One region of the Streptomyces sp. NBC_01546 genome, then DNA from elsewhere that is predicted to be linked to it. Evidence: riboswitches for the same ligand, from Rfam matches in the RefSeq annotation. Region 1 holds a riboswitch; each other region holds the start of a gene.
The links. A riboswitch is a leader RNA that binds a small molecule or an ion and turns the genes downstream of it on or off. The one in region 1 is predicted to bind thiamine pyrophosphate.
Positions count from the first base shown of each region.

Region 2: another riboswitch for thiamine pyrophosphate. It lies ahead of OHA89_RS11740 (thiamine ABC transporter substrate binding subunit); the one in region 1 lies ahead of thiC (phosphomethylpyrimidine synthase ThiC).
Region 3: another riboswitch for thiamine pyrophosphate. It lies ahead of thiO (glycine oxidase ThiO); the one in region 1 lies ahead of thiC (phosphomethylpyrimidine synthase ThiC).

Region 1 is NZ_CP109379.1:4,126,783-4,133,730, reverse strand. Features, by position in the region: gene OHA89_RS18870 (helix-turn-helix domain-containing protein) at 1-709, shown strand, start outside; gene OHA89_RS18865 (SsgA family sporulation/cell division regulator) at 807-1,256, shown strand; gene OHA89_RS18860 (YibE/F family protein) at 1,319-2,698, opposite strand; TPP riboswitch at 2,771-2,916, shown strand; gene thiC (phosphomethylpyrimidine synthase ThiC) at 2,910-4,697, shown strand; gene OHA89_RS18850 (hypothetical protein) at 4,793-5,608, opposite strand; gene OHA89_RS18845 (metallophosphoesterase) at 5,758-6,948, opposite strand, start outside.
Region 2 is NZ_CP109379.1:2,663,370-2,670,317, forward strand. Features, by position in the region: gene OHA89_RS11730 (ABC transporter ATP-binding protein) at 1-414, opposite strand, end outside; gene OHA89_RS11735 (iron ABC transporter permease) at 414-2,030, opposite strand; gene OHA89_RS11740 (thiamine ABC transporter substrate binding subunit) at 2,126-3,226, opposite strand; TPP riboswitch at 3,311-3,419, opposite strand; gene OHA89_RS11745 (hypothetical protein) at 3,478-4,233, opposite strand; gene OHA89_RS11750 (phosphatidate cytidylyltransferase) at 4,327-5,403, opposite strand; gene frr (ribosome recycling factor) at 5,403-5,960, opposite strand; gene pyrH (UMP kinase) at 6,046-6,825, opposite strand.
Region 3 is NZ_CP109379.1:5,829,721-5,836,668, forward strand. Features, by position in the region: gene OHA89_RS26660 (deoxyribonuclease IV) at 1-7, opposite strand, end outside; gene pknB (Stk1 family PASTA domain-containing Ser/Thr kinase) at 17-1,915, opposite strand; gene OHA89_RS26670 (thiazole synthase) at 2,058-2,852, opposite strand; gene thiS (sulfur carrier protein ThiS) at 2,858-3,058, opposite strand; gene thiO (glycine oxidase ThiO) at 3,055-4,224, opposite strand; TPP riboswitch at 4,222-4,334, opposite strand; gene OHA89_RS26685 (NAD(P)/FAD-dependent oxidoreductase) at 4,415-5,635, shown strand; gene OHA89_RS26690 (Rv2175c family DNA-binding protein) at 5,703-6,068, shown strand; gene thiE (thiamine phosphate synthase) at 6,146-6,781, shown strand; gene metF (methylenetetrahydrofolate reductase [NAD(P)H]) at 6,873-6,948, shown strand, end outside.

The DNA of each region.
Region 1 (6,948 bases):
GCTGCTCGAAGCGGTGGGCTCCCACAGCGAGGGAGCCCCGGCGAAACAGCTGGCCCGTGAGGCCGGACTCCCGCTCCCCACCGCGTACCACCTGCTGCGCACCCTGACGCACGAGGGCTACCTGCGCCGGGAGAGCGGAGTCTTCGTTCTCGGCGACGCAGCCGGGCGGCTCGCCGGCGGCGGACTCCAGCAGAAACGTCGCAGCATGATCCTCGACTCGCTCGCGCACTTCCGCGACGCCGTCGGGGCCCCCGTCTACTTCGCGGTGTTCCGCGAGGGTGAGATCGAGGTCGTGGGCGTCTCGGACACTCCGGCCAGCCCGGCCTGCGAGGAGTGGGCCGACTTCCGCGAGACCGGCCACGCGCACGCCATCGGGCAGTGCCTGCTCGGCCAGCTCGACGAGAAAACGCGCAAGGACTATTACGACCGGCACCCGGTCGAGTCCATCACCCCTTATACCGTGCCGGATCAACGCTCTCTTGAACACCGGATCGGATCTCTGGAGCGAATGCAGCCAGTGACCGAGCGGCAGGAATATGCCCTCGGCACGGTATGCGCCGCCATCCCGATTACTGCGGGTGATACCGCCGCGACCATGGCGATTTCTCTTCCTCTGCACCAAGAAGCACGATTGCTCTATGCAGTTGATCGGCTACGGAGTGAAGTAGGCGCGCTGTTGAGCACCCTCTCGTTCTCTATCAGTATCTGAAAACTCACTCCTTGTGATCTGCTAGCGCTTCCACCACTCTTGTCAAGAGGGTCCTGGGGGACCATTCCTGGCCACTTCCACTACAGCGGGGTAGGCAATGCGCGAGTCGGTACAGGCAGAGGTCATGATGAGCTTCCTCGTTTCCGAGGAGCTCTCGTTCCGGATTCCGGTGGAACTCCGGTACGAAGCTCGTGATCCCTACGCAGTCCGCCTGACCTTCCACCTTCCCGGAGATGCGCCCGTGACCTGGGCGTTCGGCCGGGAGCTCCTCCTCGACGGCATCAACAAGCCGTGCGGTGACGGCGATGTGCACATCGCCCCCACCGATCCCGAGGAACTGTCCGATGTCCACATCCGTCTCCAGGTCGGCGGCGACCGGGCCCTGTTCCGCGCCAGCGCGGCACCGCTCGTCGCGTTCCTCGACCGCACCGACCGGCTCGTTCCGCTCGGCCAGGAGCGGAACCTGGGTGACTTCGAGGAGAACCTTGACGACGCACTCGGCAAGATCCTGGCCGAATCCCGGCAGAACGAGCAGAACGCGGGCTGAACCTGCGGTTTGACGGACTCACCGTGTCGACGCGCTGAGCGCCACTTCCCTCCCGAACACTCTCAGCGCTTGCGCCGACGGCCCCGGCCGCTGCGGACCGGCTCAGAGGCCGCTCCCGTGCCCGGGGTCCCCGGCCGGTCGGCCGAGACGACCAGAGCCGCCAGCGCCGTCGTCACGGGGACCGAGGCCACGAGACCGATCGAGCCCACGAGGGTCCGTACGATCTCCACCGCGACCAGCTCGCTGGTCGCCACCGAACCCATGCTGCTGTTCGCGATCGAGAACAGCAGGAGCAGCGGGAGCGCGGCACCCGCGTACGCCAGCACCAGGGTGTTGACCACCGATGCGATGTGGTCGCGGCCGATCCGCATGGCTGCCCGGTACAGGCCGCGCAACCCCATCGAGGGGTCGGCCTGGTGGAGTTCCCAGACCGCCGAGGTCTGGGTGATCGTCACATCGTCCAGTACGCCCAGCGATCCGATGATCACGCCTGCGAGCAGCAAACCGCTCATGTCGATGTCCGGGTAGAGCCCGTGGATCAGACCCGTGTTGTCGTCCGTGTTGCCGCTGAGGAACGCCCAGTCGATGAACACCGAGCCCAACAGCCCGATCAGCAGCAGTGAGACGAGCGTGCCGAGGACGGCGACCGAGGTGCGGGCGGTCAGTCCGTGGCACATGTAGAGGCCGATGAGCATGATGGCGCTCGCCCCGATGACCGCGACGACGAGCGGGTTCGACCCTTGCAGGATGGCCGGGAGGATGAAGAGGGTCAGCACGCCGAAGCTGATGACCAGCGCGATCAGTGCGAACAGCCCGCGCAGCCGGCCGACCACGACGACCGCGACGGCGAAGATGCCGGCCAGCAGCGCCATGGGGAACTTGCGGTCCACGTCGATCACCGAGTATTGGAGGTCCCGCGGGGCGTCCGGTGCGTACGCGACCACCACCCCCTGGCCGTTCGTCAACTGCCGTGGTGCGCCCGGCTGGACGATCTCCACGAAGGTGCGGCCCTGGTCCGGTCCGGTGGTGACCTTCACCGTGGCCTTCTTGCACTCGCCGGTCTGCGCGGCCTGGGCCTCGCGGCCCTCTGGGGTGGACGTGTCGCCGGTGGGCGGCACCTGCGAGGCGTTCACCGATTTGCAGTCGACGTGCTCGATCGAGACGACCGTGCCCTGCTGGGTCTGGCGGTCGAAGCCGACGCCGGTGCGCTCGTGCGCGGGCGCGCCGCCCGGCCAGAGCACCGCCATGCCGATGAAGACGGCGGCGGCGAAGGGGATCAGCACGGCCGCGATGACCTTGCGCAGGTGCTTCGAGACGGGGGCCGCCGGGCCGTGGCCGTGGCTGTGGGAATGACCGGCGGACTGCCCGGAACCCGAGTGTGAGTGGCCGGTGTGGCCAGCGGGATCCGTGGGCTCGTTGGGGGGCTGCGGCGAGGTCGTCACTGGCAGATCATCGCAAGAGATGAGGGGGCCCACTGTTCAGCACGCCCTAGATGACGCTAGCGTGGGGGCACCTTTGCACAACGCGGGAGCTCGGAGCACCGGGCTGAGAGGGCGCTGATCACCGTACGAGCATCACGGATGCGTACGGGAAGAGGCTGCGTCGACCGCCGAACCTGTTACCGGGTAATGCCGGCGTAGGGAGATAGGTCTCATGACCATTCAGGACGCACGCACGCCTGCCGTCAGCCAGGACGCCGACGGCCAGACCGAGCGCCAGCCGGGCTGGCACAAGGGGTACGTGGCGGGCTCCCGCCCCGACATCCGGGTGCCGGTCCGCCAGGTCCACCTCACCAACGGCAAGGACGTGACGCTCTACGACACGTCCGGTCCGTACACCGACCCCCAGATCGAGACCGACGTGCGCCGCGGTCTCGCGCCGCTGCGCGAGAACTGGATCATCGGTCGCGGGGACACCGAGGAGTACGCGGGCCGTCCCGTGCGCCCCGAGGACGACGGAATCAAGCACACCTCGCCGCGGGGTGGGCTCAAGAACCTCGACGCGGTCTTCCCGGGCCGCCCGCGCCAGCCCCGCCGGGGCCGTGGCGGCGCCGCCGTCACGCAGCTCGCGTACGCCCGCCGGGGCGAGATCACCCCGGAGATGGAGTACGTCGCGATCCGCGAGAACGTCTCCCCCGAGGTCGTCCGTGAGGAGATCGCCGCAGGTCGTGCGGTGCTTCCGGCGAACGTGAACCACCCCGAGATCGAGCCGATGATCATCGGCAAGCGGTTCCTGGTGAAGGTCAACGCCAACATCGGCAACTCCGCGGTCACCTCCTCCATCGAGGAGGAGGTCGACAAGATGACCTGGGCGACCAAGTGGGGCGCCGACACGGTCATGGACCTCTCGACGGGCCGCAACATCCACACTACGCGTGAGTGGGTGCTGCGCAACTCCCCGGTCCCGATCGGCACCGTCCCGCTCTACCAGGCGCTGGAGAAGGTCGACGGCCGTGCCGAGGACCTGACCTGGGAGATCTACAAGGACACGGTCATCGAGCAGGCCGAGCAGGGCGTCGACTACATGACGGTCCACGCCGGCGTGCTGCTGCCTTACGTGCCGCTGACCGCCCGTCGCAAGACCGGCATCGTCTCGCGCGGCGGATCGATCATGGCCGCGTGGTGCCTGGCGCACCACAAGGAGAACTTCCTCTACACGAACTTCGAGGAGCTCTGCGACATCCTCGCGACGTACGACGTCACGTACTCGCTGGGTGACGGCCTGCGCCCCGGTTCCATCGCGGACGCCAACGACGCGGCGCAGTTCGCGGAGCTGAAGACGCTGGGCGAGCTGAACACGATCGCCAAGCGGCACAACGTCCAGACGATGATCGAGGGCCCGGGCCACGTCCCGATGCACAAGATCAAGGAGAACATCGACCTCCAGCAGGAGATCTGCGAGGAGGCGCCGTTCTACACCCTGGGCCCGCTCACCACGGACGTCGCGCCCGCGTACGACCACATCACCTCGGGCATCGGCGCCGCGATGATCGCCTGGTGGGGCACCGCGATGCTCTGCTACGTCACGCCCAAGGAGCACCTGGGCCTGCCCAACCGTGACGACGTCAAGACCGGCGTGATCACGTACAAGATCGCCGCGCACGCCGCGGACCTGGCCAAGGGGCACCCGGGAGCCCAGGAGTGGGACGACGCGCTGTCCGACGCCCGCTTCGAGTTCCGCTGGGAGGACCAGTTCAACCTGGCCCTCGACCCGGTCACGGCGCGTGAGTTCCACGACGAGACCCTGCCCGCCGAGCCGGCCAAGACCGCGCACTTCTGCTCCATGTGCGGTCCGAAGTTCTGCTCGATGAAGATCTCGCAGGACATCCGCCGTGAGCACGGCGGTGACCTGAAGGCCGAAGAGATCCAGGCGGGCATGGCGGAGAAGTCCGCCGAGTTCGCGGCGTCGGGCAACCGCGTCTACCTGCCGCTGGCCGACTGACGCACGGCTCACCGACAAGGGCGCCGCTCCACGGCCGGTCTGGCCGGGGGCGGCGCCTTGGTTTCACGTGAAACACCGACGGCCGCCGGCGGGCTCTACTGCGGTTCGTGTTCCGGGCCGCCGAAGTCCGGACTCGAGAAGTCCGGCGGCGTGTAGCCGGGCCGGGGGCCCTCGGAGGGGGATCCCGGACTGGTGAAATCAGGAGCCGTGTACCCCAGGTGGGGCATTCGGCTGCCGCGTCTGCGGGGGGCCGGAAAACCGGTTCCCGCGCTCGGGTCGGCCAGCGCGTCTCGCAGGAACGGCATGATGCCGCGCTCCAGCAGTGCGTGCCGCCAGGCCTCGCGGGCCCGCGCGACCTCGTCCGGTATCTCCTCGGCCCCGTCCGCGGCCACCTCGGTCGCGCCGTTGCGTATGGCAGTCACCAGCAGGCCGATCACGGCGAAGACCAGGGCGGCGACGGTGAGCACCCCGAAGAACGAGCCCGCCGTCAGCATGGTCTCGGCGAAGGCCGGTTCGGGCTCGATCATCTTCAGGATGTAGCCCACCAGCAGGAAGATCAGCATGGCGGTGCCGGCCAGGACGGGCGCGAGGACCACGATCACGGCGCCGAGGCCCGCGCCGCCCGCGCCGGCCTGTCCGCCGGCCTCCTCCCCCGTCGTCCCGGGAGTGGAGAGGACCTCGTCGCGCCGTTCCTCGCGGACCTTCACGTAGTGGTCGTACTCGGTGGCGGCGGCTGCGGTCAGCAGGGCGCTGGCCCCCAGGGCCATGGTGCGCAGTTGTTCGGCGTTCAGGCGTTCGCCGAGGGCGGCGAGCTCGGGCCGTTCGTGTGCGGTGCGCAGCGCCTCGTCGAGGAGCCGATCAAACTCCGGTCGGTCTTCGGTCAGCAGGTGCGGAGCGCTGGTCATGTGCATCCCCCGATGCTCCGTGGGGGCCGGTTTGCCCGCGTAGACCCGGGCGCCGGCACAAACGGAGGAGAGCCTGCTACGGATAGAGCGATGGTAGAGGGCCCACACCGCAGGTTGACAGGGGCTTTCCAGAAATACCCCCTGCGTGACAACCCTTAGTCACTCAGGGGAAGTTGCACGACGAGCAGCTTGCCCGCCATCGTGACCCCGCCGTCCATCGCGATGGCGAGCCCCGCCGCGTACACGTGGGGGCCGTCCACTGCCTCCGGTCCGCGGGACTCGTCACCGTCCTCGGTGCCCACTTCGCCGAGCAGGTAGGGGATGGGGCTGTGCCCGTGCACGACGCGGCTGCCGCCGTACGTACCGAGCAGTTCGCGTACGGCTCCGGGGCCGGTCTCCTCGTCGCGGAAGGCGAACCGCTTGGTGAACTTGCGGAAGAGGTCCCAGGTGATGTCGGCGTCGTTGCGGTTGAGCAGTTCGTGGATGGTGTCGTTGACGTCCTCGATCGAGTCGCCGTAGTCCAGGTAGGCCGTGGTGTCGGAGTGCAGGAGCAGGTGCCCTTCCTCCAGGACGGCCGCGTCCAGGCGGGACATCCACTGCAGGTGTACGTCCTGCAGGCGCTCCATGTCGGTGCGCTGGCCGCCGTTGAGCAGCCAGGCCGCCTGGAAGGTGGCGGTGCCGGCGCCGGAGGAGACGGGGGTGTCGCCGAACCGCTTGGCGCCGATGAGCAACAGCTCGTGGTTGCCCATGAGGGCCTTGCAGTAGCCGCCGGCGGCCGCTGCCTCGGCGGACAGCCGCATGACGAGGTCGATGACGCCGATGCCGTCGGGGCCGCGGTCGGTGAAGTCGCCGAGGAACCAGAGGCGGGCGTTCCCGGCGGACCAGCGGCGCTCCGCGTCGATGAGGCCCTGGGCGTGGAGTTCGGTGACGAGTTCGTCGAGGTAGCCGTGGACGTCGCCGACGACGTAGAGCGGGCCGGGACCGGCGGCCGCCACGTCCTGGGGCACGTACTGGACCTGCACGGTGTCGCCGGGGCCGCCGAGCGCGCCGCGCCCGATGACGGGCAGGTCGCGGTGGGTCGGGGTGTACCCGTCGAAGTCGTCGTCGGGCTCGGATGCGGGTTCGGGCTCCGTGACCGCGTGCACTTCGTGGACCTCGTACGCCTCGTGATGCGGGACGGGCGGTGCCGCGGGCTGCATGGCCGGCTGCGGCGTGTAGCCCGGCTGCGGGGGAACGCTCCGCGCGCCGTCCTCGTAGTACGCCGGGTACTCGCCGTAGACGGGGGCCTCATCGGGCAGCCCGGCGGATACGGCGTACGGAACGGGTTCGGTGACCGGCACCCGGAA
Region 2 (6,948 bases), 1.5 Mb from region 1:
TTCGCCGCCGGACAGCGAGGCCACCGCCCGGCCCTGGGCCCCGGGGAGCCCTACCAGCTCCAGCAGCTCCGCGACCCGGGCCTCGGACGAGCCGCGCCCCTCGCCCCGCATCCGCAGCCCGAAGGCGACGTTCCCGCCGACGTCCCGGTGCGGGAAGAGCTGGTGGTCCTGGAACATCAGGCCCACGCCCCGCCGGTGTACGGGCACGCCGGCCTGGTCGGCGCCGCCGAGCGAGACCCGGCCCGCGGACACCGGCTGGAGCCCGGCGACGACCCTCAGCAGGGTCGACTTCCCGCTGCCGCTCGGCCCCAGCACGCACACGATCTCGTGCTCGGCGACCTCCAGGTCCACGCGGTCCACCACCGCGCGCTCGCCGAAGCGGACCGACACCCCGTCCAGCTGAAGCAGTGTCATCAGAACTCTCCCGAGGTCTTGTCGGGACGCAGTCGCTCCAGCACCAGCAGGGACACCGCGCACACCAGCATCAGAATCGTGCTCAAGGCCATGGCCTGCCCGTAGTTCATCTCTCCGGCCCGCCCCAGCAGCCGTGCCACGGCCACCGGCAGCGTCGGACGGTCCGGCCGCGCGATGAACACGGTCGCGCCGAACTCCCCGAGCGAGATGGCGAAGGCGAAGCCCGCCGCGATCAGCAGCGCCCGCCGGACCAGGGGCAGGTCCACCTCCCGCCAGGCGCGCAGCGGGGAGGCGCCGAGCACGGCGGCGGCCTCCCGCAGCCGCCCGTCCACGGCGCGCAGCACCGGCAGCATGGTCCGTACGACGAACGGCACGCCCACCAGGGCCTGCGCGAGCGGAACCAGGACCCACGAGGTCCGCAGATCCAGCGGCGGCTCGTCCAGGGTGATCAGGAAGCCGAAGCCGACCGTCACGGCGGACACCCCGAGCGGCAGCATCAGCAGCGCGTCGAAGCCCCGAACGAAACGGCCGGCGCGCCTGGTGAGGGCCGCGGCCGCGAGCCCGCCGATGACCAGGGCGATGGCGGTGGCGGCGAGCGCGTACTGCAGGGAGTTCCAGATCGCCTCCAGCGGGGGCACCAGGAAGGTTCCGCCGCCCGCGCCCACCTCCTGGAGCGCCCGGTAGAAGCCGAACCCGTACCCGCCGGGCGCGTCGAAGGACCGCTCCACCAGCACCGCCAGCGGGGCCACGATCAGCAGGGCGACCGTCAGCAGCACCCCTCCCAGCAGGGTGCGCTGCGCCCAGCCGCGCGGCCGGTGCGTCGTGCGCCCCGGGTCCACCAGCCGCAGCGCGGTCTCCCGCTTGCGCACCGTCCAGGCGTGCACCGCGAGGATCCCGCCGAGAGCCGCGAACTGCACCATCGTCAGCACGGCGGCCGTGGACAGGTCCAGGAGCTGCGCGGTCTGCCGGTAGACCTCCACCTCCAGGGTGGAGTACGCGGGCCCGCCCAGGATGAGGACGACGCCGAAGGAGCTGAAGGTGAACAGGAAGACCATCAGCGAGGCGGCGGCCACCGACGGGGCCAGCGCGGGCAGCGTCACCCGCCGCCAGGCGGCGAACCGCCCGGCGCCCAGGACCCGGGCGGCCTCCTCCTGGCGCGGATCCAACTGGGCCCACAGCCCGCCGACCGTCCGTACGACGACGGCGTAGTTGAAGAAGACGTGTGCGAGGAGGATCGCCCAGACGGTGGTGTCGAGCCGGACGCCCACCAGTTCGTCGAGCAGCCCGCCCCGGCCGACCAGCGCCAGGAAGGCGGTGCCGACCACCACGGTCGGCAGCACGAAGGGAACGGTCACCACGGCCCGCAGCAGCTGCTTGCCGGGGAACTCGAAGCGCGCGAACACGTACGCGCCGGGGAGCGCGATCAGCAGCGTGAGCAGGGTGGAGGCGAACGCCTGCCAGGTGGTGAACCACAGCACATCGGCGATGTCGGGCCGGGCGAGCACCTCGCCGATCCGGCCGAACTGCCAGCCGGCGTCGGTCTTGAGCCCGCGCCCGACGATCGCGGCCACGGGATAGGCGAAGAACAGCCCGAAGAAGGCCAGTGGCACGGCCATCAGCGCGAACCGCAGGGCCGTGGCCCGGCCGGACTCGCGAGGGGCGGGGACCGGCGCGGCGCCCTCCGGCGCCGCGCTCGGAACCTTTGTACCGCCTACTTCACGACGAGCGAGGTCCATGCCTTGACCCACTGCTCACGGTTCTTGGCGATGGTCTCGGGAGCGACGCTCGTAGGCTTCTCGACCACCACACCGTGCTTGGTGAACAGCTCCGGCAGGGAAGCGTCCTTCGTCACCGGGTTCACGAACATCTGCAGCGGCATGTCCTCCTGGAACTTCTTGCTGATCAGGAAGTCCACGAGCGCCTTGCCGCCCTCCTCGTTCTTCGCGCCCTTCAGCAGGCCCGCGAACTCGGTCTGACGGAAGCAGGTGCCGGTGGCGACGCCCGTCGGGGCCTCGGCCGGCTGCGGCTCGGCGTACAGCACCTCGACCGGCGGACTGGAGGCGTAGGAGACGACCAGCGGGCGGTCGCCCTTGGCCTTCTTGCCGCCCGCGGAGCCGGAGAAGCGCTCGTTGTAGGCCTGCTCCCAGCCGTCGACGACCTCGACGCCGTTGGCCTTCAGCTTGCTCCAGTAGTCCTTCCAGCCCTCGTCGCCGTACTTGCCGACGGAGGCGAGCAGGAAGCCGAGGCCCGGCGAGGAGGTCGCGGCGTTCTCGGTGACCAGCAGGTTCTTGTACTCCGGCTTGATCAGGTCGTCCAGCGTCTGCGGCGGGGCGATCTTCTTGTCGGCGAAGTACGCCTTGTCGTAGTTGACGCAGATGTCACCGGAGTCGATCGGGGTGACCCGGTGCTCCTTGTCGAGCTGGAACTCCGGCTTCACCTCGCCCAGGCCCTTGGCCTCGTACGGCGTGAAGATCCCGTTGTCGAGGGCGCGCGAGAGCAGGGTGTTGTCCACCCCGAAGAAGACGTCGCCGCGCGGGGAGCCCTTGGTGAGGATCTCCTGGTTCAGCGCCGCGCCCGCGTCCCCGGACTTCAGCACCTTGACGGTGTAGCCGCTCTGCTGCTCGAACTCCTTGAGGACCGTGTCGGTCACGTTGAAGGAGTCGTGGGAGACGAGCGTGACGGTCGTGGACTTCGGGGCATCGCTCGTGCCCGCGGACTTGTCCTTGGCGTCGCCGCCGCCGCAGGCGCTGAGCGTGGTGACGCCCAGGGCAGCCGCGAGCGCGGCGCCCGCGATCTTCTTGGTGGTGCTCACTGGTGATTCCTCCTGGGATGTCCAGGAGAAGACGCGGCCCTGCCCGGCGCTCTGTGGGAGCGGACGCCGGGCAGGGCGCAACAGCATGAGTGGTGACCGAACTTCCTACCCCGAATGACCGGGGCGAGGTTCAGAGGGTCTGCGGATGACGGTTCCGCACTCTCAGCGCTGTGGCGCTCCCCTGTCGGAATATGAAATTGGTTCGGCCACAGGGTACCCCGTGGCCGAATACGGACCCCGGTGACCGGAAACTAGCGCTCCGAGGCCGCGAGCTGGCCGCACGCACCGTCGATCTCCTGGCCGCGGGTGTCCCGGACGGTCACGGGCACGCCGTGCCGGGCGATGGCCTCAACGAAGGCCTTCTCGTCCTCGGGCCGCGAGGCGGTCCACTTGGAGCCGGGCGTCGGGTTCAGCGGGATCAGGTTGACGTGGACGCGCTTGCCCTTGAGCAGCTTGCCCAGCAGGTCACCGCGCCAGGCCTGGTCGTTGATGTCGCGGATCAGGGCGTACTCGATCGAGATCCGGCGGCCGGACTTCTCCGCGTACTCCCAGGCCGCGCCGAGGACCTCGCGGACGTTCCAGCGGGTGTTCACGGGGACCAGGGTGTCGCGCAGCTCGTCGTCGGGCGCGTGCAGCGAGACGGCGAGACGGCACTTGAAGCCCTCGTCGGCGAAGCGCAGCATGGCCGGGACGTGCAGCTTCCACAGGGTCTTGCGGGTGGTGTCGTCGTCACACGAGATGTGCCGGATGACGTTCATCAGATCCGGCAGCAGCTCCTGCTGGAGCTTCTCCCGCGAGCCCGCCGGGATGTCGGTCCACTCGGCCGGGTCGTGCGCGTAGCGCGCGAAGTAGTGCTGGGAGAGCTGCTTGGCCCGGAACGGCTTCTCGCCGATCGCGGCGACCGCCTCACGGCGCTCGGCCGGGGTCATGTCGGCGAGGTGCCGGGGCGGCTTCTTGGCCCCGCGAGGGGCGACGAAGGTGAGCTCTCCCGGAACGGGGCGGGCCATGGCAGGTACTCCTTGTAAGACGAAAGGCGCACCGCAGAAGCAGCGCGCCTTCCAAGAGTAACCGCCCGGCGTGTTACGACGCCTTTCCGCAGGTCAGCCCGTGCCCACAAAGGCCGCCAGCAGCAGCCACACCACCGGCGCGGTCGGCAGCAGGGAGTCGAGCCGGTCCATGATGCCGCCGTGGCCCGGCAGCAGGGTGCCCATGTCCTTGATGCCCAGGTCCCGCTTGATCATCGACTCGCCGAGGTCACCCAGCGTGGCGCTGACCGCGACCGCCAGCCCCAGCACCAGGCCCTGCCACCAGGAGCCGCCGTCGATCAGGAACTCCATGCACAGCGCACCGGCCGCCATCGCGAAGGCCACCGCGCCGAACAGCCCCTCGCGGGTCTTTCCGGGGCTGATGCGCGGGGCGAGCTTGGTCTTGCCGAAGCGCCAGCCGACGGCGTAGGCCCCGGTGTCGCTGACCACCGTCAGCACCAGGAACGTCACCACGCGCTGCGGCCCGTCGTCGGCGGTGAGCAGCATCGCGACGAAGGTGGCCAGGAAGGGCACGTAGAACGCGGCGAAGACGCCGGCCGTGACGTCCTTGAGGTAGTCCTCGGGCGGTTCGGTCATCCGCCAGACCAGGACGGCCAGAGCCGTCAGGGCCATGGCGACCCAGGCGCCCTCGGCTCCCCGGACGTATCCGGCGATGACCATGGCCGCGCCGCCGACGGCGAGCGGGACCAGCGGGGCCTTGATGCCCTTCTTCTCCTGGAGCCGGGAGGTGAGCTCCCACAGCCCCACGACGACCGCGACGACGATGACGCCGACGAAGACCGCCTTGACGATGAACAGCGAGGCGAAGATCACCGCGCCGAGGCCGACGCCGACACCTATGGCGGCGCGCAGGTCCCTCCCCGCCCGCTTCTTCGGCGGCGGAGGCGAGGCGTCCTGCGGTACCTGCGAAGGCGGGGGCGGGGGGCTGGGCATGGGCTCCTGCGGCGGCGTTTCGGCGCGGAAGAGGGGGCCGCCGTCCGAGGCGGCCCCCCGATCGCGTGCTTCCCGGTCGTCGAAGTCACGGCCGGCGGCATCGGGCACGATGGGCATGGGCCGAGTGTGCGGGCCCACCTGCGCATCGTATGCGGGACCCGCCGGAACCGGCTCCGGCTGCCAGGAAGAGTCGTTCATCAGACTTCGAGGAGCTCGGCTTCCTTGTGCTTGAGGAGCTCGTCCACCTGCGCGACGTACTTCGCGGTGGTGTCGTCGAGCTCCTTCTCCGCGCGGCGCACCTCGTCCTCGCCGGCCTCCTTGTCCTTGACGAGCTTGTCAAGGGCGTCCTTCGCCTTGCGGCGCACGGCGCGCAGGGAGATCTTGGAGTCCTCGGCCTTGGTGCGCGCGACCTTGATGTACTCCTTGCGGCGGTCCTGCGTCAGCTCGGGGAAGGTCACCCGGATGATGCTGCCGTCGTTGCTCGGGTTGACACCGAGGTCCGAGTCGCGGATCGCCTGCTCGATGTTGCGCAGGGCGCTCTTGTCGAACGGGGTCACGATCGCCATGCGCGGCTCGGGCACGGAGAAGGAGGCGAGCTGGTTGATGGGCGTGATGGCGCCGTAGTACTCCGCCACGATCTTGTTGAACATCGCCGGGTGCGCACGACCGGTGCGAATCGCGGCGAAGTCTTCCTTGGCGACGACGACGGCCTTTTCCATCTTCTCCTCGGCCTCGAGGAGGATCTCTTCGGTCACCACGTGCTCCTGCATGTCTTGAATGGATGGTTCAGGCGGGCATGACGGGCGGGGCCGGTCCGGGCTCGGTCCGGCAGCGGACTGCTCAGGCCCGGGTTCCCTGGTCGCTGACGAGCGTGCCGATCTTCTCACCCTTGACGGCGCGGGCGATATTGCCCTCGGCGAGCAGTTCGAAGACGAGGATCGGCAGCTTGTTGTCGCGGCACAGCGTGATGGCGGTGGCGTCCGCGACCTTGAGGTCGCGGGACAGGACCTCGCCGTACTCCAGCGCGTCGAACTTCACCGCGTCCGGGTTCTTCTTCGGGTCGGAGTCGTAGACGCCGTCGACACCGTTCTTGCCCATGAGCAGGGCTTCGGCGTCGATCTCCAGGGCGCGCTGGGCGGCCGTGGTGTCGGTGGAGAAGTACGGCATGCCCATGCCGGCGCCGAAGATCACGACGCGGCCCTTCTCCAGGTGCCGTACGGCGCGCAGCGGGATGTACGGCTCCGCGACCTGACCCATGGTGATGGCGGTCTGCACGCGGGAGTCGATGCCCTCCTTCTCCAGGAAGTCCTGGAGTGCGAGGCAGTTCATCACGGTGCCGAGCATGCCCATGTAGTCGGACCGGGCCCGGTCCATGCCGCGCTGCTGGAGCTCGGCGCCGCGGAAGAAGTTTCCGCCGCCGATCACGACGGCGATCTCCGCGCCGTCACGGACCACCGCGGCGATCTCGCGCGCGATGGCGTGGACGACGTCGGGGTCGACGCCCAGTCCTCTGCCACCCGAGAAGGCTTCGCCCGACAGCTTCAGCATGAAGCGGCGGCCCTTCTTGTCCTGGTCGCTCTTGTCGTCGGATGCGGTGTGGGTGTCCACGCCCTGATTCATGGAGATCTCCTCGTGCACATACGAAGAAGGCCATTGCCGGTGGGTCCTTGCGGTTCCCTCTGCGGCAATGGCCTCCTCGTCAGATCTGCGGTCGCCTCGCGCAAGCGCGGGCGACTGCCTCAG
Region 3 (6,948 bases), 1.7 Mb from region 1:
TGCGCATCACCGCTGCTCACAGCCCCTTGGTCTTGATGACGATCGTGGTGCCCTCGGGGGCGTTCTGGCCGCCGGCCACCGACTGGGACTCCACGGTCCTGCTGAAGGAGAGGAACGGCCGCTCCACCTTCACCTTGAAGCCCGCGCCCTCCAGCGCCTTGCGGGCCGCGTCCACGTCCTGGCCGGTCACGTCCGGGACGGGGAGCTGGCGGGGGCCCTTGGAGACGGTCAGCGTCACGGTGTCCCCGGCCGCGGCCTGGGTTCCGGCGCCGACCGACTGGTTGGCGACCGTACCGGCCGGGGAGGGGGCGTTGACCTGTTCGGGTGCCGTGGCCACCTTCAGGCCGAGGCCGTCCAGCGTCGCCCGGGCCTGCTCGAAGGGGAGGCCTTCCACGCTGGGGACCGGGACCGGGCGGCCCTTGCTGACGATCAGGGCGACCGCCGTGTCCGGGGCCCGCTTCTCGCCGCCCACCGGGTCGGAGCTGATCACCGAGCCCTGGGCGACGTCCTGGCTGAATGCCTGCGTGACGATGCCGGGGGCCAGCCCGGTCTTCGTCAGCTCGGCCTTGGCCTCCTCCAGCGGGCGGCCCTTGAGGTTGGGCACGGCCACGACCTCGGGGCCGCGGGAGATGGTGAGCGTCACCGCGCCGTTGCCGCGGATCCGCCGGCCGCCCGGGGGATCGGTGTTCATCACGGTGCCGCGGTCGAAGGAGCTGCTGAACTTCCGCTCGATCCGCTTCACGCCGAGGCCGGCCGCAGACAGCTGGGCCTTGGCCTGCTCCTCGGTCTTGCCGAGCAGGTTGGGCACCTTGGTGAACTGGCCGGAGTTGATGTACCAGACACCCGTGCCGAGGCCGAGGGCCAGCAGCACGCCCGCGATGACCAGGAGCATGCCGCGGCGGGGCCTGCGCGCAGCCGCCGGGGCGGGGGGAGGCGGCGGAGCCTGCAGCCGGGAGGTCTGGTGCACGGGCTGGTGCACGGCCACCGGCCGCGGGATCACGCCGGTGCGGTCTTCGGTGGCCGACCGCTCCTCGGCGCGCGCCTGCGGCGGTACGGCGTCCAGCTCACTGTCGCTGAGCTGCGCGCGGGCCTCGAGGGTGAGGCCGAGCAGGGCGGCGGCGTCGTAGGGGCGCAGCTCCGGATTGCGCGCGGTGGCCTGCGCGACGAGCTCGTCGAGGCCGACGGGGAGACCGGGGACGGCGGCGGACGGCGGCGGTACGTCCTCGTGGAGGTGCTGGTAGATCACCTGGGCGGGGGAGCCGCCGGTGTGCGGCTTGGAGCCGGTGAGCATTTCGTAGAGCACGACACCGCAGGCGTAGACGTCGACGCGGGTGTCGGTGACGCCGTTCTCGATCTGCTCGGGAGCCAGGTAGGAGACGGTGCCGAGGACCGAGCCGGTGGTGTTGGTCACCGAGTCCACGGACCGGACCAGCCCGAAGTCGGCGACCTTGACCCGGCCGTCGTCGCCGATCAGGACGTTCTCGGGCTTCATGTCGCGGTGCACGAAGCCGGCTCGGTGGGCGGCGCCGAGGGCGGCGAGTACGGGCTCCAGGATGTCGAGCGCGGCCCGCGGCTGGAGTGCGCCGCGCTCGCGGAGCACGTCGCGCAGGGTGCAGCCGGAGACGTACTCCATGGCGAGGTAGACGTACGGCCCGTCCGTGCCCTGGTCGAAGACGGCGACGACGTTGGGGTGGGCGAGCCGGGCCACGGACTTCGCCTCCCGGATGAACCGGTCGACGAAGGCCGCGTCCGCGGCGAGGGCCGGGTGCATGACCTTCAGGGCCAGTACGCGGTCGAGGCGGGTGTCGACGGTCCGGTAGACCGTGGCCATGCCGCCGGCCGCGATGCGGGCGTCGACGCGGTAGCGGCCGTCGAGCACGCGCCCGACGAGGGGGTCATCCAGGGTCGTATCCACCCGGCGATTCTATTGGCGCGACGGCGTGCCCCGGCCGGGGCGGGTCAGGCTTGCAGCCCAGCTGTGACGCACCCGACGCCTTTTCGACGCGTCGCTCGCACGGCTCGGCCCCAGAGGGCCTCCCCGGCCGCGGGCCCGCAGGTCAGAACGCCGGGCGTTCCGGGTCCAGGGCCGGGAGGCCCGTGTTCGGGGACGAGGCGAGGGCGAAGCGGCGCTGTGGGATGCGCCCCGCGCGATGGGCGAGGCGCCCCGCCGAGACGGCGTCCCGCATGGCGGCGGCCATCAGCGCCGGGGCCTGGGCACGGGTCACCGCGGACGCCAGCATCACGGCCGCGCAGCCCAGTTCCATGGCCAGGGCGACGTCAGAGGCCGTGCCGGCCCCCGCGTCCAGGATCACTGGAACCCCGGCCCGCTCCGTGATCAGCTCGAAGTTGTGCGGGTTCCGGATGCCCATCCCCGAACCGATCGGCGACCCCAGCGGCATGATCGCCGCGCAGCCCACGTCCTCCAGCTTCCGCGCGAGCACCGGGTCGTCGTTCGTGTACGGGAGCACCGTGAAGCCCTCGTCCACCAGGATCTCGGCGGCGTCCAGCAGCTCGACGCCGTCGGGCAGGAGGGTCCGCTCGTCCGCGACCACCTCCAGCTTGATCCAGTCGGTGCCCAGCGCCTCCCGGGCCAGCCGGGCCGTGAGCACGGCCTCGCCCGCCGTGAAGCAGCCCGCCGTGTTCGGCAGGACCGAGATGCCCAGTTTGGTCAGGACCGAGAGGACCGAGCCCTGGACCGTCGGGTCCAGCCGCCGCATCGCCACCGTGGTGAGTTCCGTGCCGGAGGCCACCAGGGCCCGTTCCAGTACGTCCAGGCTCGGGGCGCCGCCCGTACCCATGATCAGGCGGGAGGAGAAGGTCCGGCCGCCGAGCGTGAAGAGGTCGTCCGCCATGCCGCTCAACCCCCCTGGACCGCGGTGAGGATCTCGACCCGGTCGCCCTCGCCCACCGGCGTGGCCGGCCACTGCCCGCGCGGGACCACGGTTTCGTTGAGCGCGGCGGCGACCCCGGAGGGGGCCGCGGTCAGGGTGGCGACCACCGCGTCGAGCGTGGTGCCGGCCGCGACCTCGCGCGGCTCGCCGTTGACGGAGATGGTCATGCGTACGACTCCTGACGTGCGGCGGAGAACCGGCGGGGGGTGAAGGGGCGCGCGATCGGCGGCAGTTCGCCGGTGGTCAGCAGCTCGGCCATCACCTCGCCGGTGAGCGGGGTCAGCAGCACCCCGTTGCGGTAGTGCCCGGTGGCCAGGTGCAGGCCCGGCAGGTCGGTCGGGCCGAGCAGCGGCGCGTTGTCGGGGGACCCGGGGCGCAGCCCCGCGCGGGTCTCGGTGAGCGGGAGTTCGGTGATTCCGGGCACCAGTTCATGGGCGTCGCGCAGGAGTTCGTAGACCCCGCCCGCGGTGACCGTGGTGTCCCAGCCGAGTTCCTCGCTGGTGGCGCCGATGACGAGCTCGCCGTTCTCCCGCGGCACGAGGTAGACGTGGCTGCCGCGCACGACCGCCCGTACGGTCCGCGACAGGAACGGCGCGTACGCCGCGGGCACGGACAGCCGCAGCACCTGGCCCTTCACCGGCCGTACGGGTGCCACCACCTCCGGCGGTACTCCCGCCAGCCGGCCGCTGAGCGAGCCCGCCGCCAGCACCACCTGGTCCGCGCGCAGCTCCGTACCGTCGTCGAGGACGGCGCCGGCCGCGCGGTCGGCGGTGACCAGCAGCCGCTCCGCCGCCGCCCGGTGGACGCGCACCCCGGCCCCTTCGCAGGCGGCCAGCAGGGCGGCCGCGAGCCGGCGCGGGTCGACCTGGTGGTCGCCGTCCACGCGCAGGCCGCCGCGTACGCCCGGGGCCAGCATCGGCTCCAGGCGGCGGCACTCGCGGCCGGTGAGCCACTCCGAGTCCAGGCCGCAGCGGCGCTGGAGGGCGTGCAGCTCGCGCAGGTGGAGCCGGTCGTCGGAGTCGAGGGCGACGGCGAGGGTGCCGCAGGCGCGGTAGCCGATGTCCAGGCCGCCGCTCGCCTCGGCGAGCTCGGCGGCGAACTCCGGATAGCGCGCGGCGGAGGCGAGGCCCAGGCCCAGCAGGGCCTCCTCGCCGTAGTGCAGCTCGGTGACGGGGGCGAGCATCCCGGCCGCGACCTGGGCGGCCCCGCCGCCGGGGACCGGGTCGGCCAGTACGGTGCGCAGTCCGCGCCGGGCGGCCCGCCAGGCGGTGACGAGCCCGATGATCCCGCCCCCGATGACGAGGACGTCGGATCCCTTTCGAGATGAGTGCATGGGCGTCCAGCCCCTCCCTTCGCCGGCATGACCCGGATCAGGTTCGTACGGTCGGAGGCCGTCCAGCCTCCCTCTCAGCCCGGTGCGCCCGGACTCCCGCGATAGGTACGGTGGCCAGACTAACCCCGCCGTGGACGGCGGGTAAGGGGCACCTATTCCTGACGGGCCGTCAGATGAATAGGGTGGCCGGGTGAACGAGCAGACGGAACAGACTGAGAGCGGCGTCGTGATCGTGGGCGCCGGAATGGCCGGTGTGCAGACCGCCGTCGCCCTGCGCGAGCGGGGATTCACCGGCCCCGTGACCCTGCTGGGCGCCGAGCCCCACCAGCCCTACGACCGGCCCCCGCTGTCCAAGGCGGTCCTGCTCGGCAAGGCCGAGGACTCCGCCTTCGACGTGGACTTCGAAGGGCTCGGCATCGAACTCAGGCTCGGCACGGAGGTCACCGGGCTGCGGGCCGCCGAGCGCGAGCTGGACACCGAGGCGGGGCCGGTCCCGTACGAGGTCCTCGTACTGGCCACCGGCGCGCAGCCGCTGACCCTGCCCGGGACCGGCGGGGTCCCGGGCGTGCACCTGCTGCGCACGCTGGACGACGCGGCGCGGCTGCGCCCCGTACTGGCGTCCGCGCCGTCGATCGTGGTCGTCGGGGCGGGCTGGATCGGCGCGGAGTTCGCCACCGCGGCCCGGGAGGCGGGCTGCGAGGTGACCGTGGTCGAGGCCGCGGACCGGGTCCTGGCGGGCGCGCTGCCCGCGGAGGTGGCCGCGCCGATGGCCCGCTGGTACGCGGAGGCGGGCGCCGAGCTGATCACCGGCGCGAAGGTCGCCGGGGTCGAGGAGGGCCGGGTGCTGCTCGCGGACGGGCGCGTCCTGCCGGCCGGCGCGGTGGTGGTGGGCATCGGCGCCCGCCCCGCCACCGGATGGCTGGCCGGGACCGGCGTGGAACTGGGCCCCGACGGCTCGGTCACCGCCGACGCCCACCTGCGCACCACGCTGCCCGGGGTGTACGCGGTCGGCGACTGCGCTTCCTTCCCGTCGGCCCGCTACGGGACCCGGCTGCTCGTGCACCACTGGGACAACGCGCTCCAGGGGCCGCGGGCGGTCGCCGCGAACATCCTGGCCGGGGAGCCGGTCGAGGTCTACGACCCGGTGCCGTACTTCTGGTCCGAGCAGTTCGGGCGCTTCGTCCAGTACGCCGGACACCACCGCGGGGCCGACACCCTGCTCTGGCGCGGCGACCCGGCCGGTCCCGACTGGTCGGTGTGCTGGCTGAAGGAGGGCGCCCTGGTCGCGGTCCTGGCCGTCGGCCGTCCCCGCGACCTGGCACAGGGCCGCAAGCTCATCGAGGCGGCCGTCCCCGTCGACCCCGCCAAGGTCGCCGACCCGGCGGTTCCGCTGAAGTCGACCCCCGTGTAGCCCGGGCCGGTCCACGGACGGGTCGCCCGGGTACCGGGCGCCTGTCCGAGGTGGCAGGCTTGTCCCCGTGACCGAGATTGACGCAAAGATCGATGCCCTTGTCCCCTCGTGGCTGTACCTCCCCGACATCGCGGAGATGCTCGACATCGAGGTGACCCGGGTCCGCCAGATGGTCAAGGAAGGGCAGCTGATCGCCGTACGCCGGGGCGAGAACCGCTCCCTCCAGGTGCCGGCCCCCTTCATCGACGGCGACAAGGTCGTCAAGGGCCTGGTCGGCCTGCTGACCGTGCTGCGCGACGACCGCTTCACCGACGAGGAGATCCTGGAATGGCTCTTCACCGAGGATCCGACCCTGCCCGGCACGCCCGTGCAGGCGCTGAGCGAGAATCGCGGCACGGAGGTGAAGCGCCGCGCTCAGGCGCTCGCCCTCTGACCTGATCCGCATCCGCTCCACCGCGGTGTACGGGCCCCGGCGGTCCGTACACCGCCTCCATCACGGGGGGTACACCCATGCAGCTGTCCGACGCCCGGCTCTACCTGTGCACGGACGCCCGCAAGCGGCAGGGTGACCTCCCCGAGTTCCTGGACGCCGTACTGGCCGGCGGCGTGGACATCGTCCAGCTCCGCGACAAGGGCATGGAGGCGGGCGAGGAGCTCGAACACCTCCAGGTCTTCGCCGAGGCCGCACGGCGCCACGGCAAGCTCCTCGCCGTGAACGACCGGGCCGACGTCGCCCACGCCATCGGGTCCGATGTGCTCCACCTCGGCCAGGGCGACATCCCCGTGCCCGCCGCCCGCGCCATCCTGGGCGAGCAGGTGCTCATCGGCCGCTCCTGCCACGCCGAGGCCGAGGTCGACGCGGCCGTCGCCGAGCCCGGCGTGGACTACTTCTGCACCGGCCCCTGCTGGCCCACCCCCACCAAGCCCGGCCGGCACGCCCCCGGCCTCGGACTCGTCCGGTATGCGGCCTCGCTGGAGCAGGACCGGCCCTGGTTCGCCATCGGCGGCATCGACAGCGCCAATCTGGACGAGGTGCTGGATGCCGGAGCCACCCGCGTCGTCGTCGTCCGCGCCCTCACCGAGGCCACCGATCCCGGTGCGGCCGCCGCGGAACTCGCCAAGCGCGTCCGGGCCCGCCTCGGCTAGGGCTGCTCCGGACGAACCACAGGTGTCCAAAAACGTGTCCAAAAGATGGACACCGCTTCGGTGTCCGGCAGGCCGCGTCTAACCTGCCCGTATGGCCTCTGGTACCGCTTCCACCTGGTCGGATCGTGCACACACGGTCCGCGACCTCCTCGCGTCCGGGCGCTCGT